DNA from 3 places in the Clostridium nitrophenolicum genome. Region 3 is predicted to be linked to each of the others. Evidence: a T-box and tRNA genes for the amino acid it is inferred to sense, from the RefSeq annotation. Region 3 holds a T-box; the other regions hold tRNA genes.
The links. A T-box is a leader RNA that pairs with one kind of tRNA and senses whether it is charged. The one in region 3 lies ahead of argS (arginine--tRNA ligase), so its partner is inferred to be a tRNA-Arg.
Positions count from the first base shown of each region.

Region 1 (4,121 bases), 2.8 Mb from region 3:
TTAGACTTAAAAAGAATAAGAAATAATGTACAAGAGATAAAAATAGCTTTAGCAAATAGAGGAGAAGATTTTGATGTATCTGTTATTGATGAAGTGGTAACATTAGATGAGAAAAGAAGACAAATCTTAATTGAAGTAGAAGTTTTAAAAAATAAAAGAAATCAAGACTCATTAGAAATAGCTAAATTAAAGAAATCAGGACAAAATGCCGACGGTCCTGTAGCTGAAATGAAGGAGCTTTCAGAGAAGATAAGGCAGTATGATGTTAATCTAGCAGAATTAGATCAAAAAATAGAATATATAATGCTTAGAATACCTAATATACCAAATCCTAAGGTTCCAGATGGAGAAACAGATGCAGATAACATAGAGATAAGAAAATGGTCAGAGACTACAAAATTCGATTTTGAACCTAAGGCTCATTGGGATTTAGGAACAAACCTTAATATATTAGAATTTGAAAGAGGAGGAAAGGTTGCAGGTTCGAGATTTACTTTTTATAGGGGGTTAGGAGCTAGACTTGAAAGAGCACTTATATCATATTTTTTAGACTTTCATACTGAAAAACATGGCTATGAAGAGTTGTTACCACCATACATGGTTAATAGAACTAGTATGATTGGAACAGGACAGCTGCCAAAGTTTGAAGAAGATGCATTTAGAGTTTCAAACAATGATTTCTACTTAATACCAACGGCAGAAGTGCCTGTAACTAATTTCTATAGAGATGAAGTCTTAAAAGGCGAAGATTTGCCAATAAAACATGTGGCTTATAGCGGATGTTTTAGAGCTGAAGCTGGTTCAGCAGGAAGAGATACAAGAGGTCTTATAAGACAGCACCAATTTAATAAGGTTGAGCTTGTTAAATTTACAAAGCCAGAGCAATCCTATGAGGAGCTTGAAAAGTTAACTAATGATGCGGAAGAAGTTCTTCAAGGATTAGGAATTCCTTATAGAGTGGTCAGAATATGTAAGGGGGACTTAGGATTTACGGCAGCGCTTAAATATGATATAGAGGTTTGGATGCCAAGCTACAATAGATATGTAGAGATATCAAGTTGTAGTAACTTTGAAGATTTTCAAGCAAGACGTGCTAATATAAAATATAAAGAAACTGAAAAAGGTAAGCTACAATATGTACATACATTAAATGGTTCGGGAGTTGCTGTTGGAAGAGCTTTAGCTGCAATTCTTGAAAATTATCAGCAAGCAGATGGAAGTGTAGTAATTCCAGAAGTTTTAAGGCCATATATGGGCGGAAGAGAAGTAATAAAATAACATAAATATTTTCAAAAAGAACTGTTGACATATGTACTTATGGTTGATATAATAATACATGTCAACAGGCAAGGAAAGATGGTCGAGTTGGTTTAAGGCACCGGTCTTGAAAACCGGCGTACGGGTGACCGTACCCAGGGTTCGAATCCCTGTCTTTCCGCCAATTTTTTTTAACTAAAATTAGGGCATGGAGAAATACTCAAGTGGCCGAAGAGGCGCCCCTGCTAAGGGCGTAGGTCGGGAAACCGGCGCGAGGGTTCAAATCCCTCTTTCTCCGCCATGTAAGCACCTATTATGGTGCTTATCTAATTTAAATAATATAAAATTATATTAGAGTAAAAATATTGTTGACTTTCTTAATTAAATATGTTATCATGTTTAATATTGGATGTATGGAAAGATGGTCGAGTTGGTTTAAGGCACCGGTCTTGAAAACCGGCGTACGGGTGACCGTACCCAGGGTTCGAATCCCTGTCTTTCCGCCAATTTTTTTTTAACTAAAATTAGGGCATGGAGAAATACTCAAGTGGCCGAAGAGGCGCCCCTGCTAAGGGCGTAGGTCGGGAAACCGGCGCGAGGGTTCAAATCCCTCTTTCTCCGCCATGTAAGCACCTGAATTAAGGTGTTTTTTAATTTGTAGCATAATGTGTTTTAAACTAACCATATTAATAAATTTTGATTTATAGCATATAATAATTAATATTAATTTGATTTTTTTGAACATTTATGTTAAAATAATTATGTTAAATATGCGTCGGTAGCTCAGTTGGATAGAGTAGCTGGCTACGAACCAGTTGGTCGGGGGTTCGAATCCTCTCCGACGCACCATAAAAAGCTTGTGATTATTCATCACAAGCTTTTATTTTTTTACCTATCTTTTCACCCATTAATACTCTACTTTCATATCCTTTAGAAGATTGTTCAATTATGTCTTTATCAATTTTTACTTTATTCTTTTCTAAGAATAGTATTGTTGTCGAGCCACCAAACTTAAAATAGCCCTTTTCATCACCTTTTTTTATATCCATTCCAGGTGAATATGTTTGTATAATGGAACCTACACAAGTAGCACCTACCTCTATGTGAAGTATATCTCCAAAGTTTTTAGAATGAAAAATACTCCACTCTCTTTTATTTCTGCAGAAAAGCTCAGGAATTTGTTCTAAAGCAGTTGGATTTACAGAATAATAATCTCCAGTAATTTTTATGGTCTCCTCACACACACCGTCATCTATAAAATGAAATCTATGATAATCAGTAGGACAAAGTCTCAATATTAAGCAAATACCCTCTGAGAATTTTTCAGATATACTAGGATTATTTATAAGTTTACCTAAACTATATGTGAAGCCTTTTACTTGAACCAACTTATTTAAATCAATATTCTCATAGGCTAGAAGTCTTCCATCACCAGGAGAAATTAAAGAGTTAATATCATTATCTATAGGTCTTGCTTCTTTTTTTAACTTTCTTGTAAAGAAGTCATTAAATGATTCAAACTCATCTGCACTTTTTTCACTATGAGTCATATTAATATCAAAATCTTTAATAAAAGAATGAACTTTTTTAATACTTCTCTTACTATCACAAAACGAACCATATATTTTAGAAAAAAACTTTTTCTTAATTAATAACTCCAATAACTTCATTCCAACAGGAGATGAATATGTCCATTGAAGATATTTATCTCCTGCGACTTTTTCTATTTCATATTGTTTTATTTTTCTATTGTAATATTTAACCATATACAGACCTCTCTTGTGTTAATATTTATTTTTGATGTAGTATAAAATACTTATTATAATTATCAGTTATTATTTATTTATTGTCAATTTATAATGAAATAACTCCTAAAAGTTCTAAAAACTATTGAGTTATTTTAACAACATAGTATAATGTAAATTGAAATAACTATACTGACCGGTCAACTAATATATAAATCTGGAGTGGTATTGATGAATAAAACAAAAAGAACAATATTTGAATCTGCTATAAAAATATTTTCGCAAAACGGTTATAGTGGTGCAACAATGGATTCAATAGCGTCTGATGCGGGAGTAGCAAAAGGAACATTATATTATCATTTTAAAAGCAAGGAAGAAATATTTAATTACATAATAAAAGAAGGAATGAATATCATAAAAGAAAGAATAGAAAGTACTGCATACAAACAGCAAGATGCTTTATCAAAATTAAAAGTTCTATGCAGAATTCAGTTAGAGTTAGTTCATGAGCAGAGAGACTTTTTTATAGTATTAATGAGTCAATTGTGGGGTCAAGAATCTAGACAACTTGGACTAAGAGAATCTATAAAAAAATATATTAACTATATACAGTTGTATATTGTTGAGGCAATAGAAAATAAGGTATTAAAATGCAGTGATCCTTCTTATGCAGCATATACATTGTTTGGAACTCTTTGTTCTGTGGCAATATATGAACTTATAAATGAAGAAAAAAAGAATTTTGATGATTTGACTAATAATATATTAAATAATATACTGAATGGAATACAGGCATAAAATAAAGCATGGGACTAAATTACTTAGTTTCATGCTTTATAATTTTCGAGATCTTACTATAGAGATAATAAGAATTAAAGTCATAAATGCAGATATTATAAGTCCTGCTACTCCTATTGCAGACATATCATATATTTTAGGTCCTATATTAGTCGTTAATATTAAACTAGATCCTATTATCATAGAGGATAGTATAAGTGTAAAAATCAGCTTATTTATCATATTATTTAAAACGCTAACGGTTTTGTTTAAGTTAGTTATCTGTAATTGAACTTTAAGTCTTCCATTTAGCATAGTATTTATAAGTTCAATAAATCTAGT
Region 1 covers NZ_AP042469.1:5,633,918-5,638,038, forward strand. Annotated here, with positions in the region: gene serS (serine--tRNA ligase) at 1-1,278, shown strand, start outside; tRNA gene ACZ5N4_RS26810 (tRNA-Ser) at 1,351-1,441, shown strand; tRNA gene ACZ5N4_RS26815 (tRNA-Ser) at 1,468-1,558, shown strand; tRNA gene ACZ5N4_RS26820 (tRNA-Ser) at 1,673-1,763, shown strand; tRNA gene ACZ5N4_RS26825 (tRNA-Ser) at 1,791-1,881, shown strand; tRNA gene ACZ5N4_RS26830 (tRNA-Arg) at 2,030-2,106, shown strand; gene ACZ5N4_RS26835 (phosphatidylserine decarboxylase) at 2,121-3,023, opposite strand; gene ACZ5N4_RS26840 (TetR/AcrR family transcriptional regulator) at 3,234-3,800, shown strand; gene ACZ5N4_RS26845 (ABC1 kinase family protein) at 3,837-4,121, opposite strand, start outside.
Region 1: it encodes a tRNA-Arg, which carries the amino acid that the T-box ahead of argS (arginine--tRNA ligase) is inferred to sense. The anticodon was not compared.

Region 2 (5,145 bases), 2.8 Mb from region 3:
TCACAAGGACTATTAAGTCTTTTGGGAGTTTTATATTATTATTTTTAGCACAGTTAAATAACTCTTGAAGCAATATAGATACATGAATATTTTTTAAGGATGTATATAGATATCTAGAAAATAAATAGTCTATATCTTCATATAATTTATTTTTATTTACAAATCCTTTCTTTATACCTATAGACATAATTATAGATATTAACTTATCTAAATCCTTAAAAACTACAGCAACTATAGCATCATTTAATGAAGCCCTTAATGATTCAGAAAGGTTCCCCATTATTCCAAAGTCAATAAAACAAATCTTACCTTCATTTATTAATAAGTTTCCAGGGTGTGGATCACCATGAAAAAAACCATCGGTAAAAACTTGTTTAAAAAATGATAGTGCCAATTTTTTCCCTAAATCATTAAGATCATATCCTCCATCTTTAAGCTTTTCTAAATCATTTATTTTAAAGCCATATATTTTTTCCATAGTTAAAACCTTATCACTGGACAACTCATCTATAATATATGGAGTATAACAAAAGGCTATATTGTTATTTAGATTTCTAAATCTTTTTATATTTAAAGCCTCAATTTTAAAATTTAGCTCCTCTTCTGTAGATGATATTAATTCATTTACAGCCTCTTCTGGATCAATTAAAGCGTCAGATAACTTAGTTTTAGTAAGCTTTATTATTTTATGTAAAATAGACAAATCCATTTTAATTTTTTCCATTATTTCAGGTCTTTGAATTTTTACAATGACCTCTTTTCCGTTCTTAAGTATGGCATTGTGAACTTGGGCTATAGATGCAGAAGCCAATGGTTCTTTTTCAAAAGATGAAAAGCAATCCTCAATGTTTTTATTAAAAACACTAAAGAAAACATTATTAATATCTTCGTATTTTTCAGGAGAAGCGTTGTCTTGAAGCTTTGAAAGTTCTTGTATATATTCAGGAGGAAGTATATCAGGTCTTGTACTTAATATCTGCCCTATTTTTATAAAGGTAGGCCCTAACTCTTCAAAAGCTTTTCTTAAATTTTCGGGGAAATATTGTTTTTTTATTTTACTATCTACTATATGGCCAAAGCCATAACGAGCTAGTACACTTATTATTTCTCTAAACCTTTGTATTGAGCTATTATGCATAATATGCCTCCATAAATATTAAAGCCCTAACAGCTGTCGGGGCTTTAGCTTTTGGTATTTACTTTTTCCTCTAGCATATCTAATCTTTGTTTTATGTTTTGTAAATCATCTTTAGTTGCAAAGTTCATTTGACTTAAAGTAGATACCAAGTCATCCTTAGTTAAAGGCTTTACATCTTCAACTTTATTTTTTATATTTCTCTTTAGCTCTTCTGAAAGTTCTTTTCCCTCATCCATAGTTAGTTTACCTTTTTGAACCATATCTTCAATTAACTTTGATGCCTTTTCGTAAGTATATGCTGCAGATCCTAAACCTGCTAAAAGTATATTTTTTAATTCATTCATCATAATAACACCTCCTAATTAGTATATTTTTATTTGCAATATAATATACCTATTATTTAAATTAATTAGTTGCTAGTATGCTAATAGATTATAATATAAAAATTTGACATTTATTATAGATTATTATAAAATATTATGGAAACAAGTTAATATGCGCTCGTAGCTCAGTAGGATAGAGCAGCGGTTTCCTAAACCGCGTGCCGGGGGTTCGATTCCTCTCGGGCGCACCAAAATTGAATCCTGTAATTTTAATTACAGGGTTTAATTTTTAAATATGTTTACAATAATTACAAGTAATTATAAAATATACTAAGAGGTCTCTATGAACAATAAGTTTATGATTGAAGCCATACTTGAGGCGGAAAAATCTACGCTTTTAAAAGAAGTACCAGTTGGAGCTGTTATAGTAAAGAATAATAATATAATAGCAAGAGCACATAATTTGAGAGAAACTTTAAACAGTCCATTAGCACATGCTGAGATTTTAGCTATAGAAAAAGCTTCAGAAGTTATTCAAAACTGGAGACTCAATGAGTGCAGCATGTATGTTACTTTAGAACCCTGTCCTATGTGTGCAGGAGCTATACTTCAATCAAGAATAAGTAATTTATATATAGGCACTTTTGATCCTACAGCTGGTGCTTGTGGTTCTGTAGTAAATGTACTCCAAAATGATGCGTTAAACCATTGGACTAATATTCACTGGCTTTATGATGAGAAGTGTAGCAATATATTAATAGAATTCTTTAAATCAAGAAGGTAAGGCGTCTTCAAAAAATTGATATTTTATTTCAGATGCCTAATATGGAGAGATGTCCGAGTGGTCGAAGGTGGTTGACTCGAAATCAATTGTACGGGTAATACCGTACCGGGGGTTCGAATCCCCCTCTCTCCGCCATACAAATAAGCCAATAATTACTTGCTAATAATTTTTATAAAGGTGTTGAATTATTTTAATATTAATAGTATAATAAGTCTTGTTCTAATAAAACATGATAAGTACAATTAAATATTGTTTCATGAGTAAATTTTGTGGAGAGATGTCCGAGTGGTTGAAGGAGCACGCCTGGAAAGCGTGTGTAGGGGAAACTCTACCAGGGGTTCGAATCCCCTTTTCTCCGCCATTAGAACTTTGTCGTGCTAGATGGGGAGTCAGCGGTGCCCTGTAACCTGCAATCCGCTATAGCAGGGTTGAATTCCTCGCTTAGACTATAAAATGTGGGGTCTGGCCTATAAAAGTGGCGTTGAGAACTGGGTCCCACGCAACGGAAACTCATAAATCCCGTCAGATCCGGAAGGAAGCAGCGGTAAGTGATCATTTTCGTGTGCCGTGGATAAACCTGGTTTGAGTTAACTGTATGGGTAACGCTCATATTTTATTAGACGAAGCGAGGTGCACGACTTTAATATAATTTGCTTATATAAGATACCTAAAAAGGTGTCTTTTTTATTATATTTAGATTTATTTTATGAAAAAATTAGATATTAACTATAAATTTTATATAAGGTATAATATATAATGGTTAAACAAGTTAAAGAAGGTGATTTAAGTGTCTTACACTGCATTATATAGAGAATGGAGACCTAGAGTCTTCGAGGATGTAGTCGGTCAGAGCCACATAACTGTAACACTTAAGAATCAAATAAAAAACAACAGAATTGCACATGCTTATCTTTTTTCCGGTACAAGAGGAACAGGTAAAACATCTACTGCAAAAATATTTTCAAAGGCAGTAAATTGCCTTGACTTGAAGGATGGAGAGCCTTGTAATGAATGTGAAATGTGCAAAAAAATAAACATGGGACTTGCTATTGACGTAATAGAAATGGACGCTGCTTCAAAAAGAAATTTAGAAGATATAAAGGATGTCATAGAAAATGTAAAATATCCTCCTCAAGAAGGAAAATATAAAGTGTATATAATGGATGAAGTTCATATGCTTACTCCACAGGCGGTAAACGCATTCTTAAAAACACTTGAAGAGCCACCTTCAAATGTAATATTTATTCTTGCTACTACAGATCCACAGAAGCTTCCTGTTACTATTCTTTCTAGATGTCAAAAGTTTGATTTTAGAAGAATAAAGGGAGCGGATATATTTGAAAGGCTTAGAAGAATAGTTAAGGATCAAGGCGTATTTGCAGATGATAAAAGTTTGAGCCTAATATCTAGAATGTGCGATGGAGCAATGAGAGATGCACTAAGTATATTAGATCAGGCTATATCTATGGGTGGTGGAAAAGTAGAATATGATGGCGTTATAAGTATGCTTGGTTTAGTTACAAATGAGAACTTAATAAGGCTTACAAATGAGGTTATAGAGAAAGATGTAGAGGGTTCTATGAGGATAGTAGATGATATAGTCCTCAGTGGAAAGGATATTTACAATTTTATAAAAGATATGATAACTCATATGAGAAACCTTTTAATGGTAAAGGTAAGTAAAAATCCAGAAGATATATTAGATATGTCTGAAGAAAATATGGAACTTCTAAAAGAGCAGGCGCAAAAAATAAGAATAGAAGAAATAATGAGAGACATTAGAATATTACAGGATGCAGAAGATCAATCAAAATGGACCAAACAAAGTAGAATATATTTAGAGCTTGCAGTAATAAAGATGTGTAAAATAGAGTATGATACTTCGAAAGAAGTAATACTTTCAAGATTAAACAGATTAGAAGAAGCTTTAAAAGAAGGTGAACTAAAAGTAACCTGTGAAAGAATAGTTCCTAATACAACTAATGTAGTAAAAAAAGAAAATAGGACTAAGGTAGAAGAAAATAAATCAAAAGAAAATATAAGACCTGTAATGAATGATAATGTATATTCAAAGCTTACATTAGATATAGTAAAAAAGAGCTGGAAAGATATATTAGAATCTTTTAAATCAAAAAGTTATAGGGTTATACATGCAGCTCTATTTACAGGAGAAGTAATTAAATGTGAAAATGGAATAATAACAATAAGATACGATAAAGATTATGCTTTTAATAAACAAAGATTAGAAAAAGAAGAAAATAGAAGAATAGTTGAAGAAATATTTTCAGAAGCTTTAAAAGAGAGAGTAAGGCTTCAATATTATATAGATGGAGATGAAACTAAAGACAAGTCGAAGTCTTCCGAGCAGCTATTAAGAGATGCTTTCGGAGAAGATTTGATTGAAATAGTTGATGAATAATAACAAAAAAGTATTGATTTAAATTTATAAAAATATGGTATAATTATAACTGAATTAATTAAGTCGAGGAGGAATTAGTATGGCTAAAGGTGGATTCCCTAACTTTGGTGGGGGAAATATGAATAATATAATGAAACAAGCACAAAAATTTCAAAAGCAGATGGAAGATATGCAAAATGAACTTGAGAATAAAGAATTCTCAGCTACAGTTGGTGGTGGAGCAGTAACTGCAGTTGTAACTGGTAAAAAGCAGATAGTAGATATAAAGATAAAACCAGAAGTTGTAGATCCAGATGATGTAGAAATGCTTCAAGATTTAATTCTAACTGCATGTAATGAAGCTCTAAAAAGAGCTGAAGAAGAAACATCTGCAGAGATGAAAAAGTTAACAGGTGGACTAAATATTCCAGGAATGTTTTAAAACACAGTAATAGTTACCCCATCTATTGAAGATGGGGTTTTAAAATTGAGGTGATAATTA
Region 2 covers NZ_AP042469.1:5,638,215-5,643,359, forward strand. Annotated here, with positions in the region: gene ACZ5N4_RS26845 (ABC1 kinase family protein) at 1-1,138, opposite strand, end outside; gene ACZ5N4_RS26850 (phasin family protein) at 1,183-1,485, opposite strand; tRNA gene ACZ5N4_RS26855 (tRNA-Arg) at 1,636-1,712, shown strand; gene ACZ5N4_RS26860 (nucleoside deaminase) at 1,805-2,245, shown strand; tRNA gene ACZ5N4_RS26865 (tRNA-Ser) at 2,289-2,380, shown strand; tRNA gene ACZ5N4_RS26870 (tRNA-Ser) at 2,517-2,606, shown strand; RNA gene ffs (signal recognition particle sRNA large type) at 2,618-2,883, shown strand; gene dnaX (DNA polymerase III subunit gamma/tau) at 3,033-4,664, shown strand; gene ACZ5N4_RS26885 (YbaB/EbfC family nucleoid-associated protein) at 4,744-5,085, shown strand; gene recR (recombination mediator RecR) at 5,145-5,145, shown strand, end outside.
Region 2: it encodes a tRNA-Arg, which carries the amino acid that the T-box ahead of argS (arginine--tRNA ligase) is inferred to sense. The anticodon was not compared.

Region 3 (5,145 bases):
GTAAAAAATTCCTAAATCAAGTCAAAGAAGATGGGATGCTTTTGACAGAGGAAATAAGTGCTGAAATGCAAACTAACAATGCTATACTTAATCAAGTAGACAAATTGTTAGGTGAAAAAATTTCAACAACGGCCTACTTGGTAGGACATAATGCTAATTTTTCTAACGAATATCTTACTGAGGTTGCAAAGTCCATAAATGTACAAGAGATAAATATTTCTAATGCAGATGGAGTAATATTATATTCCAATCTACCAGCAAACATTAATTATAAATATCCTACTGATCATCCTATACAGGCTGTTCTAAAAGGGTCACAAGGTGAGCTTATTGAAAAAATAAGAAAAAGTAGTAGTAGTTCTGATCAAAACTATTATAAGTATGGAGCAGTTGCATTAAAGAACGGTGGGCTTGTTCAAGTAGGGGTAATTGCAAATGAAGTTGCAAAATTAGGTAATGCAGTAGATGATCAAACATTAGTGGACAGGCTAAGTAAAAAATCAAATATAGTTTATGCCTTGACAATTGATCCAAATTTAAAAGCTGCAGCACATAGTGACAAAAGTAGAATTGGAATAACGTTAACTGATGCTGGAAGCAAAGCCGCGGTAAAGGAAGGTAAAACATATTCTTCTATATATAACTATAAAGGAGAGACTGTCTATGATGTTTTAATTCCTATAAAAGATGCTAACGGAAAAATAATAAAGGCCGCAAACATTGGTCTTTCTCTTAAGAATCAATATGCTGCTCTAAATAATATATTAATAAGTTTTGCATTAGTATCTATCTTTACATTTTTAGTAAGCGGATTAATACTTAGAGGAATAATAAGAAGAAATTTAAATCCTCTAAATGATTTAACAAAAGCAGCAGAAAATGTATCCCAAGGTGACCTAAGTAAAAATATTCAAATAAGAACTAATGATGAAATCGGAGTACTTGGTATAAGCTTTAATAATATGATTGAAAATCTTAGAGGTATAACGGCTAAAATTAATGAAGTGTCACAAAATCTTGCAATATCATCAAAATCATTATTGTCATCTACTGAACAGGTAGCTCAAGTTTCAGAAGAAATCTCAAACTCGACACAAGAAGTTGCAGATGGAGCCGAAAAACAAGTAAGAGCTGCTGAAGATGTATCTCATAGCATGAAAAATGTAGTTAGCAATATATCAACCATAAAAGATCAAGTTACAGATGTAATGAAGTTCTCAGATGATACAAGTAAACTTGCATCAGATGGAAGAGAAAAAATGGACAATATGGTCAATCAAATTGACATAATAAAAAATAGTGTAAACTATTCTTCAAAGGTGATATCAGAACTTCAAGAAACATCAAAACAAATAGGTAATATTGTACAAATAATTGATGGAATTGCAGATCAAACTAACCTTTTAGCTCTTAATGCTTCAATTGAAGCTGCTCGAGCAGGAGAAGCTGGAAAGGGGTTTGCCGTTGTTGCAGAGGAAGTTAGAAAGTTAGCAGAAGAATCTATGAGATCATCAAATAATATTAAGGATTTAATTATTTCTACGCAACAGAAAACCGATAAAGCACTGATTGCAATAGAAGAAGGTAACAGAGAATCTGAGAAGGGACAGTCAATTGTAAAAGCTGTAGGAGACTCATTAAATGAAATTCTAAAATCCTTTGATGAAACAAGAACTAATTTGCAAAGAGTTAACGAAATGATTATTAATTCTAAAGATAATATTGATAGAATGGATGATAACATTAACGAAATTCAAGCAGTTACAACAAATACAGCGGCTAATACAGAAGAGGTTGCAGCTTCAACGGAAGAGCAAACAGCTGTGCTTCAACAAGTTACAGAAAGTGTTCAACAGCTAACTCAAATGGCATTAGAGTTAGAAGATAGTATAAAAATATTTAAAATATAAAGAATATATCATATAACAAAAAAGTCTTGACAAATATTAAAATATGGTAATATAATGAGTTGTAATTTATATAGTAATTTCGTTGAAGAGAAGAGTACTTTTAGTAAATCCTAAAAAGCGAGCAGGGATGGTGAAAGCCTGTAGGAAAGCTAAATAGGAAGAGAATCTTGGAGATACTTATGAAAAAGATTTGATTTTAAATCACAAGTAAGTCGTTAACTGCGTTAAAGTTTTGAGTGGATTTGGCAAATGCCAGTTCAATAAGAGTGGTACCGCGGATATATAATAACCGTCTCTATTTTAATAGAGACGGTTTTTTTATTTTTAACCTTTAATATATAATTAAAGTATCATAATATAGGCGAAAAATATATAATTTAATATAAAGAAATAATAGGGAGGTTGCAATATGGATTATAAAAAATTAGTTGCAGAAAGAATACAAGAAAATGTTGATTTAGAGTTAGATGCCATTGAAAGACTTATAGAAATACCACCAAAATCCGAGATGGGTGATTATGCTTTTCCTTGCTTTCAGTTATCTAAAACTTTGAGAAAAGCACCTAATATGATTGCTCAGGAACTAAAAGAAAAGATAAATAATGAAGGATTTGAAAAAATAGATAACTTAGGTCCTTATTTGAACTTTTTTGTTGATAAAGTTGACTTTACAAAAAATGCAATAGAAAAGATATTAACAGAAAGAGATAGATATGGTTCATCAGACTTAGGTCATGGGAAAAATATATGTGTTGAATATTCATCAGTTAATATTGCAAAGCCTTTTCATGTAGGCCATTTATTCGGAACCGCTATAGGTAGAGCTTTATATGAAATGTTAAATTCACAAGGATATAATTGTGTTAGAATAAACCATCTTGGTGATTGGGGAACTCAGTTTGGAAAGCTTATATCAGCATACAAAAGATGGTGTGATGAAGAAGCTTTGGAAAAGGAACCTATAAGTGAATTGCTAAGAATTTATGTTAAATTCCATGACGAAGCAGAAAAAGATCCATCTTTAAATGATGAAGGTAGAATGTACTTTAAGAAATTAGAAGATGGATGTGAAGAAGAAGTAAAACTATGGCAAAAGTTTAAAGATCTAAGTTTAAAGGAATTTGAAAGAGTTTATGATATGCTTGGAATAGAATTTGACTCTTATGCTGGAGAAAGCTTCTATTCTGATAAAATGGATGCTGTAATAGATGAGATTGATAAAAAAGGAATATTAGTAGAGAGTAATGGAGCAAAAGTTGTAATGCTAGATGAGTATAATATGCCTCCATGTATTATAAAAAAAGCAGATGGAGCTACTATATATGCTACCCGTGACTTAGCTGCAGCAATTTATAGAAAGAAAACCTATAATTTTGATAAGAGTATATATGTGGTTGGAGCAGGTCAGTCTCTTCACTTTAATCAAGTATTTACTACATTAAAGCTTATGGGTAACGATTGGGCAGATTTATGTAAGCATGTTTCTTATGGTCTTGTAAGATTCGCAGATAAGAAACTATCTACAAGAAAAGGTGATGTTGTATTGCTAGAGGATTTATTAAATGAATCTATTGAAAAAACATTACAAATAATAAATGAAAAAAATCCTGATCTTGATAATAAGGAAGATGTAGCAAAAAAAGTAGGTATAGGTGCAGTAATATTTGCATATTTAAAAAACAGCAGGGAAAAAGATATAGTATTTGACTGGAGTGAAATATTAAGCTTCGATGGTGAGACTGGTCCATACGTACAATACAGTTATGCAAGAGGAAAGAGTATACTTAGAAGAGCAGGAGAAGTTAATGTAGAAGTAGACTATAGCAAATTAAATTCTAGCGAAGAATTTGAACTTGCAAAGTCTCTTGAAGGTTTTAATAAAGCTATACTAAATTCTATAGAGAGATTAGAGCCTTTTATAGTAACAAGATATTTAATAGAGGTTGCTAAAGGATTTAATAAGTTCTATAATGCTCACAGCATTATGAATGCAGAAGATGAAGCTACAAAGAATGCTAGATTAAAGTTAGTGGAAGCAACCTGCCAAGTGCTAAAAAATGGGTTAGGTTTGATTGGAATACAAGTAGTAGAAAAAATGTAATATTTATCTATAAAAGGCGATGGATTTTTATTCATTGCCTTTTATAGAGTTTTCAAATATACTACATTATTATATAATAGATATTATAAGTTAATTTAATTATATGATAAAATTAATGATCCTATTTTAAATTTGTGATATGTAGTAGCAATAGTTTGGAGGATTATAATGTTAATTAGAGAGTGTAATGAGTTACTGAAGATAAATAAAAATATATTCAGTGACTATGGTATGGATAGTGTAGCGTATTTTGATATAGAAACTACAGGTTTTGATAAAGATGACGACAATATAATATTAATATCATTTGGTAAATTTAATGATGAGAGAAATTTTTGTATAAAGCAGTATTATGCTGAATGTCTGGAAGAGGAAGAAGAAATACTGTATAATTTTTTAATAGATCTAAAAGAGTACAATACTTGGTGTTCTTATAATGGAATTGCCTTTGACGAACCATTTATAATAAACAGAATGGAAAAACATAATGTAGCTCTTAATACCCCTAAAAATCACGTTGATTTATATAGAATCATTAGGCCTTACTATAAACAGCTTGGAATAGAGAGATGTAATTTAAAAGGTGTAGAAAAATATATAGGAATAAAGAGAGAGGACCAAATAGACGGCGGAATAAGTGTAGATCTATACAAGGAGTTTTTATTAACAGGGGAAGATAGATTAAAAAATATAATTATGCTTCATAATTATGAAGATGTTTTAAGCTTACCTAAAATTCATGAGTTTATTTTTAATATTGAAAATAACAAAAACCTAATTAGAGAAAATGTAATTACTGAGAAACAGCTAAGATATTTAAAAAGTCTATTGAGCAAAAACAATATTTCATTGGATATAGATTTAGAGAGAATGTCAAAAAAAGCCGCATCTAGAATCATAGATCAAATATTAAAAGGTTGTAGAGATTGTAACGAGTTAAGCAATATAATAAATAACAGCTATTAAAGTTTAACTTTGTTTATTATATCCTATATATTTTATGACTTATAATTTAAATTATATAAAAGGGGGATATTTATGTTAAGTAAAATAATAACTTACGACATTATTAGATTAAGTCCAAATGATACTTTAATTAAGGCGTTAGAGATAATGAATGATAACAATATCAAT
Region 3 covers NZ_AP042469.1:2,850,904-2,856,048, reverse strand. Annotated here, with positions in the region: gene ACZ5N4_RS13480 (methyl-accepting chemotaxis protein) at 1-1,910, shown strand, start outside; T-box leader at 1,984-2,210, shown strand; gene argS (arginine--tRNA ligase) at 2,320-4,011, shown strand; gene ACZ5N4_RS13470 (ribonuclease H-like domain-containing protein) at 4,180-4,977, shown strand; gene ACZ5N4_RS13465 (CBS domain-containing protein) at 5,050-5,145, shown strand, end outside.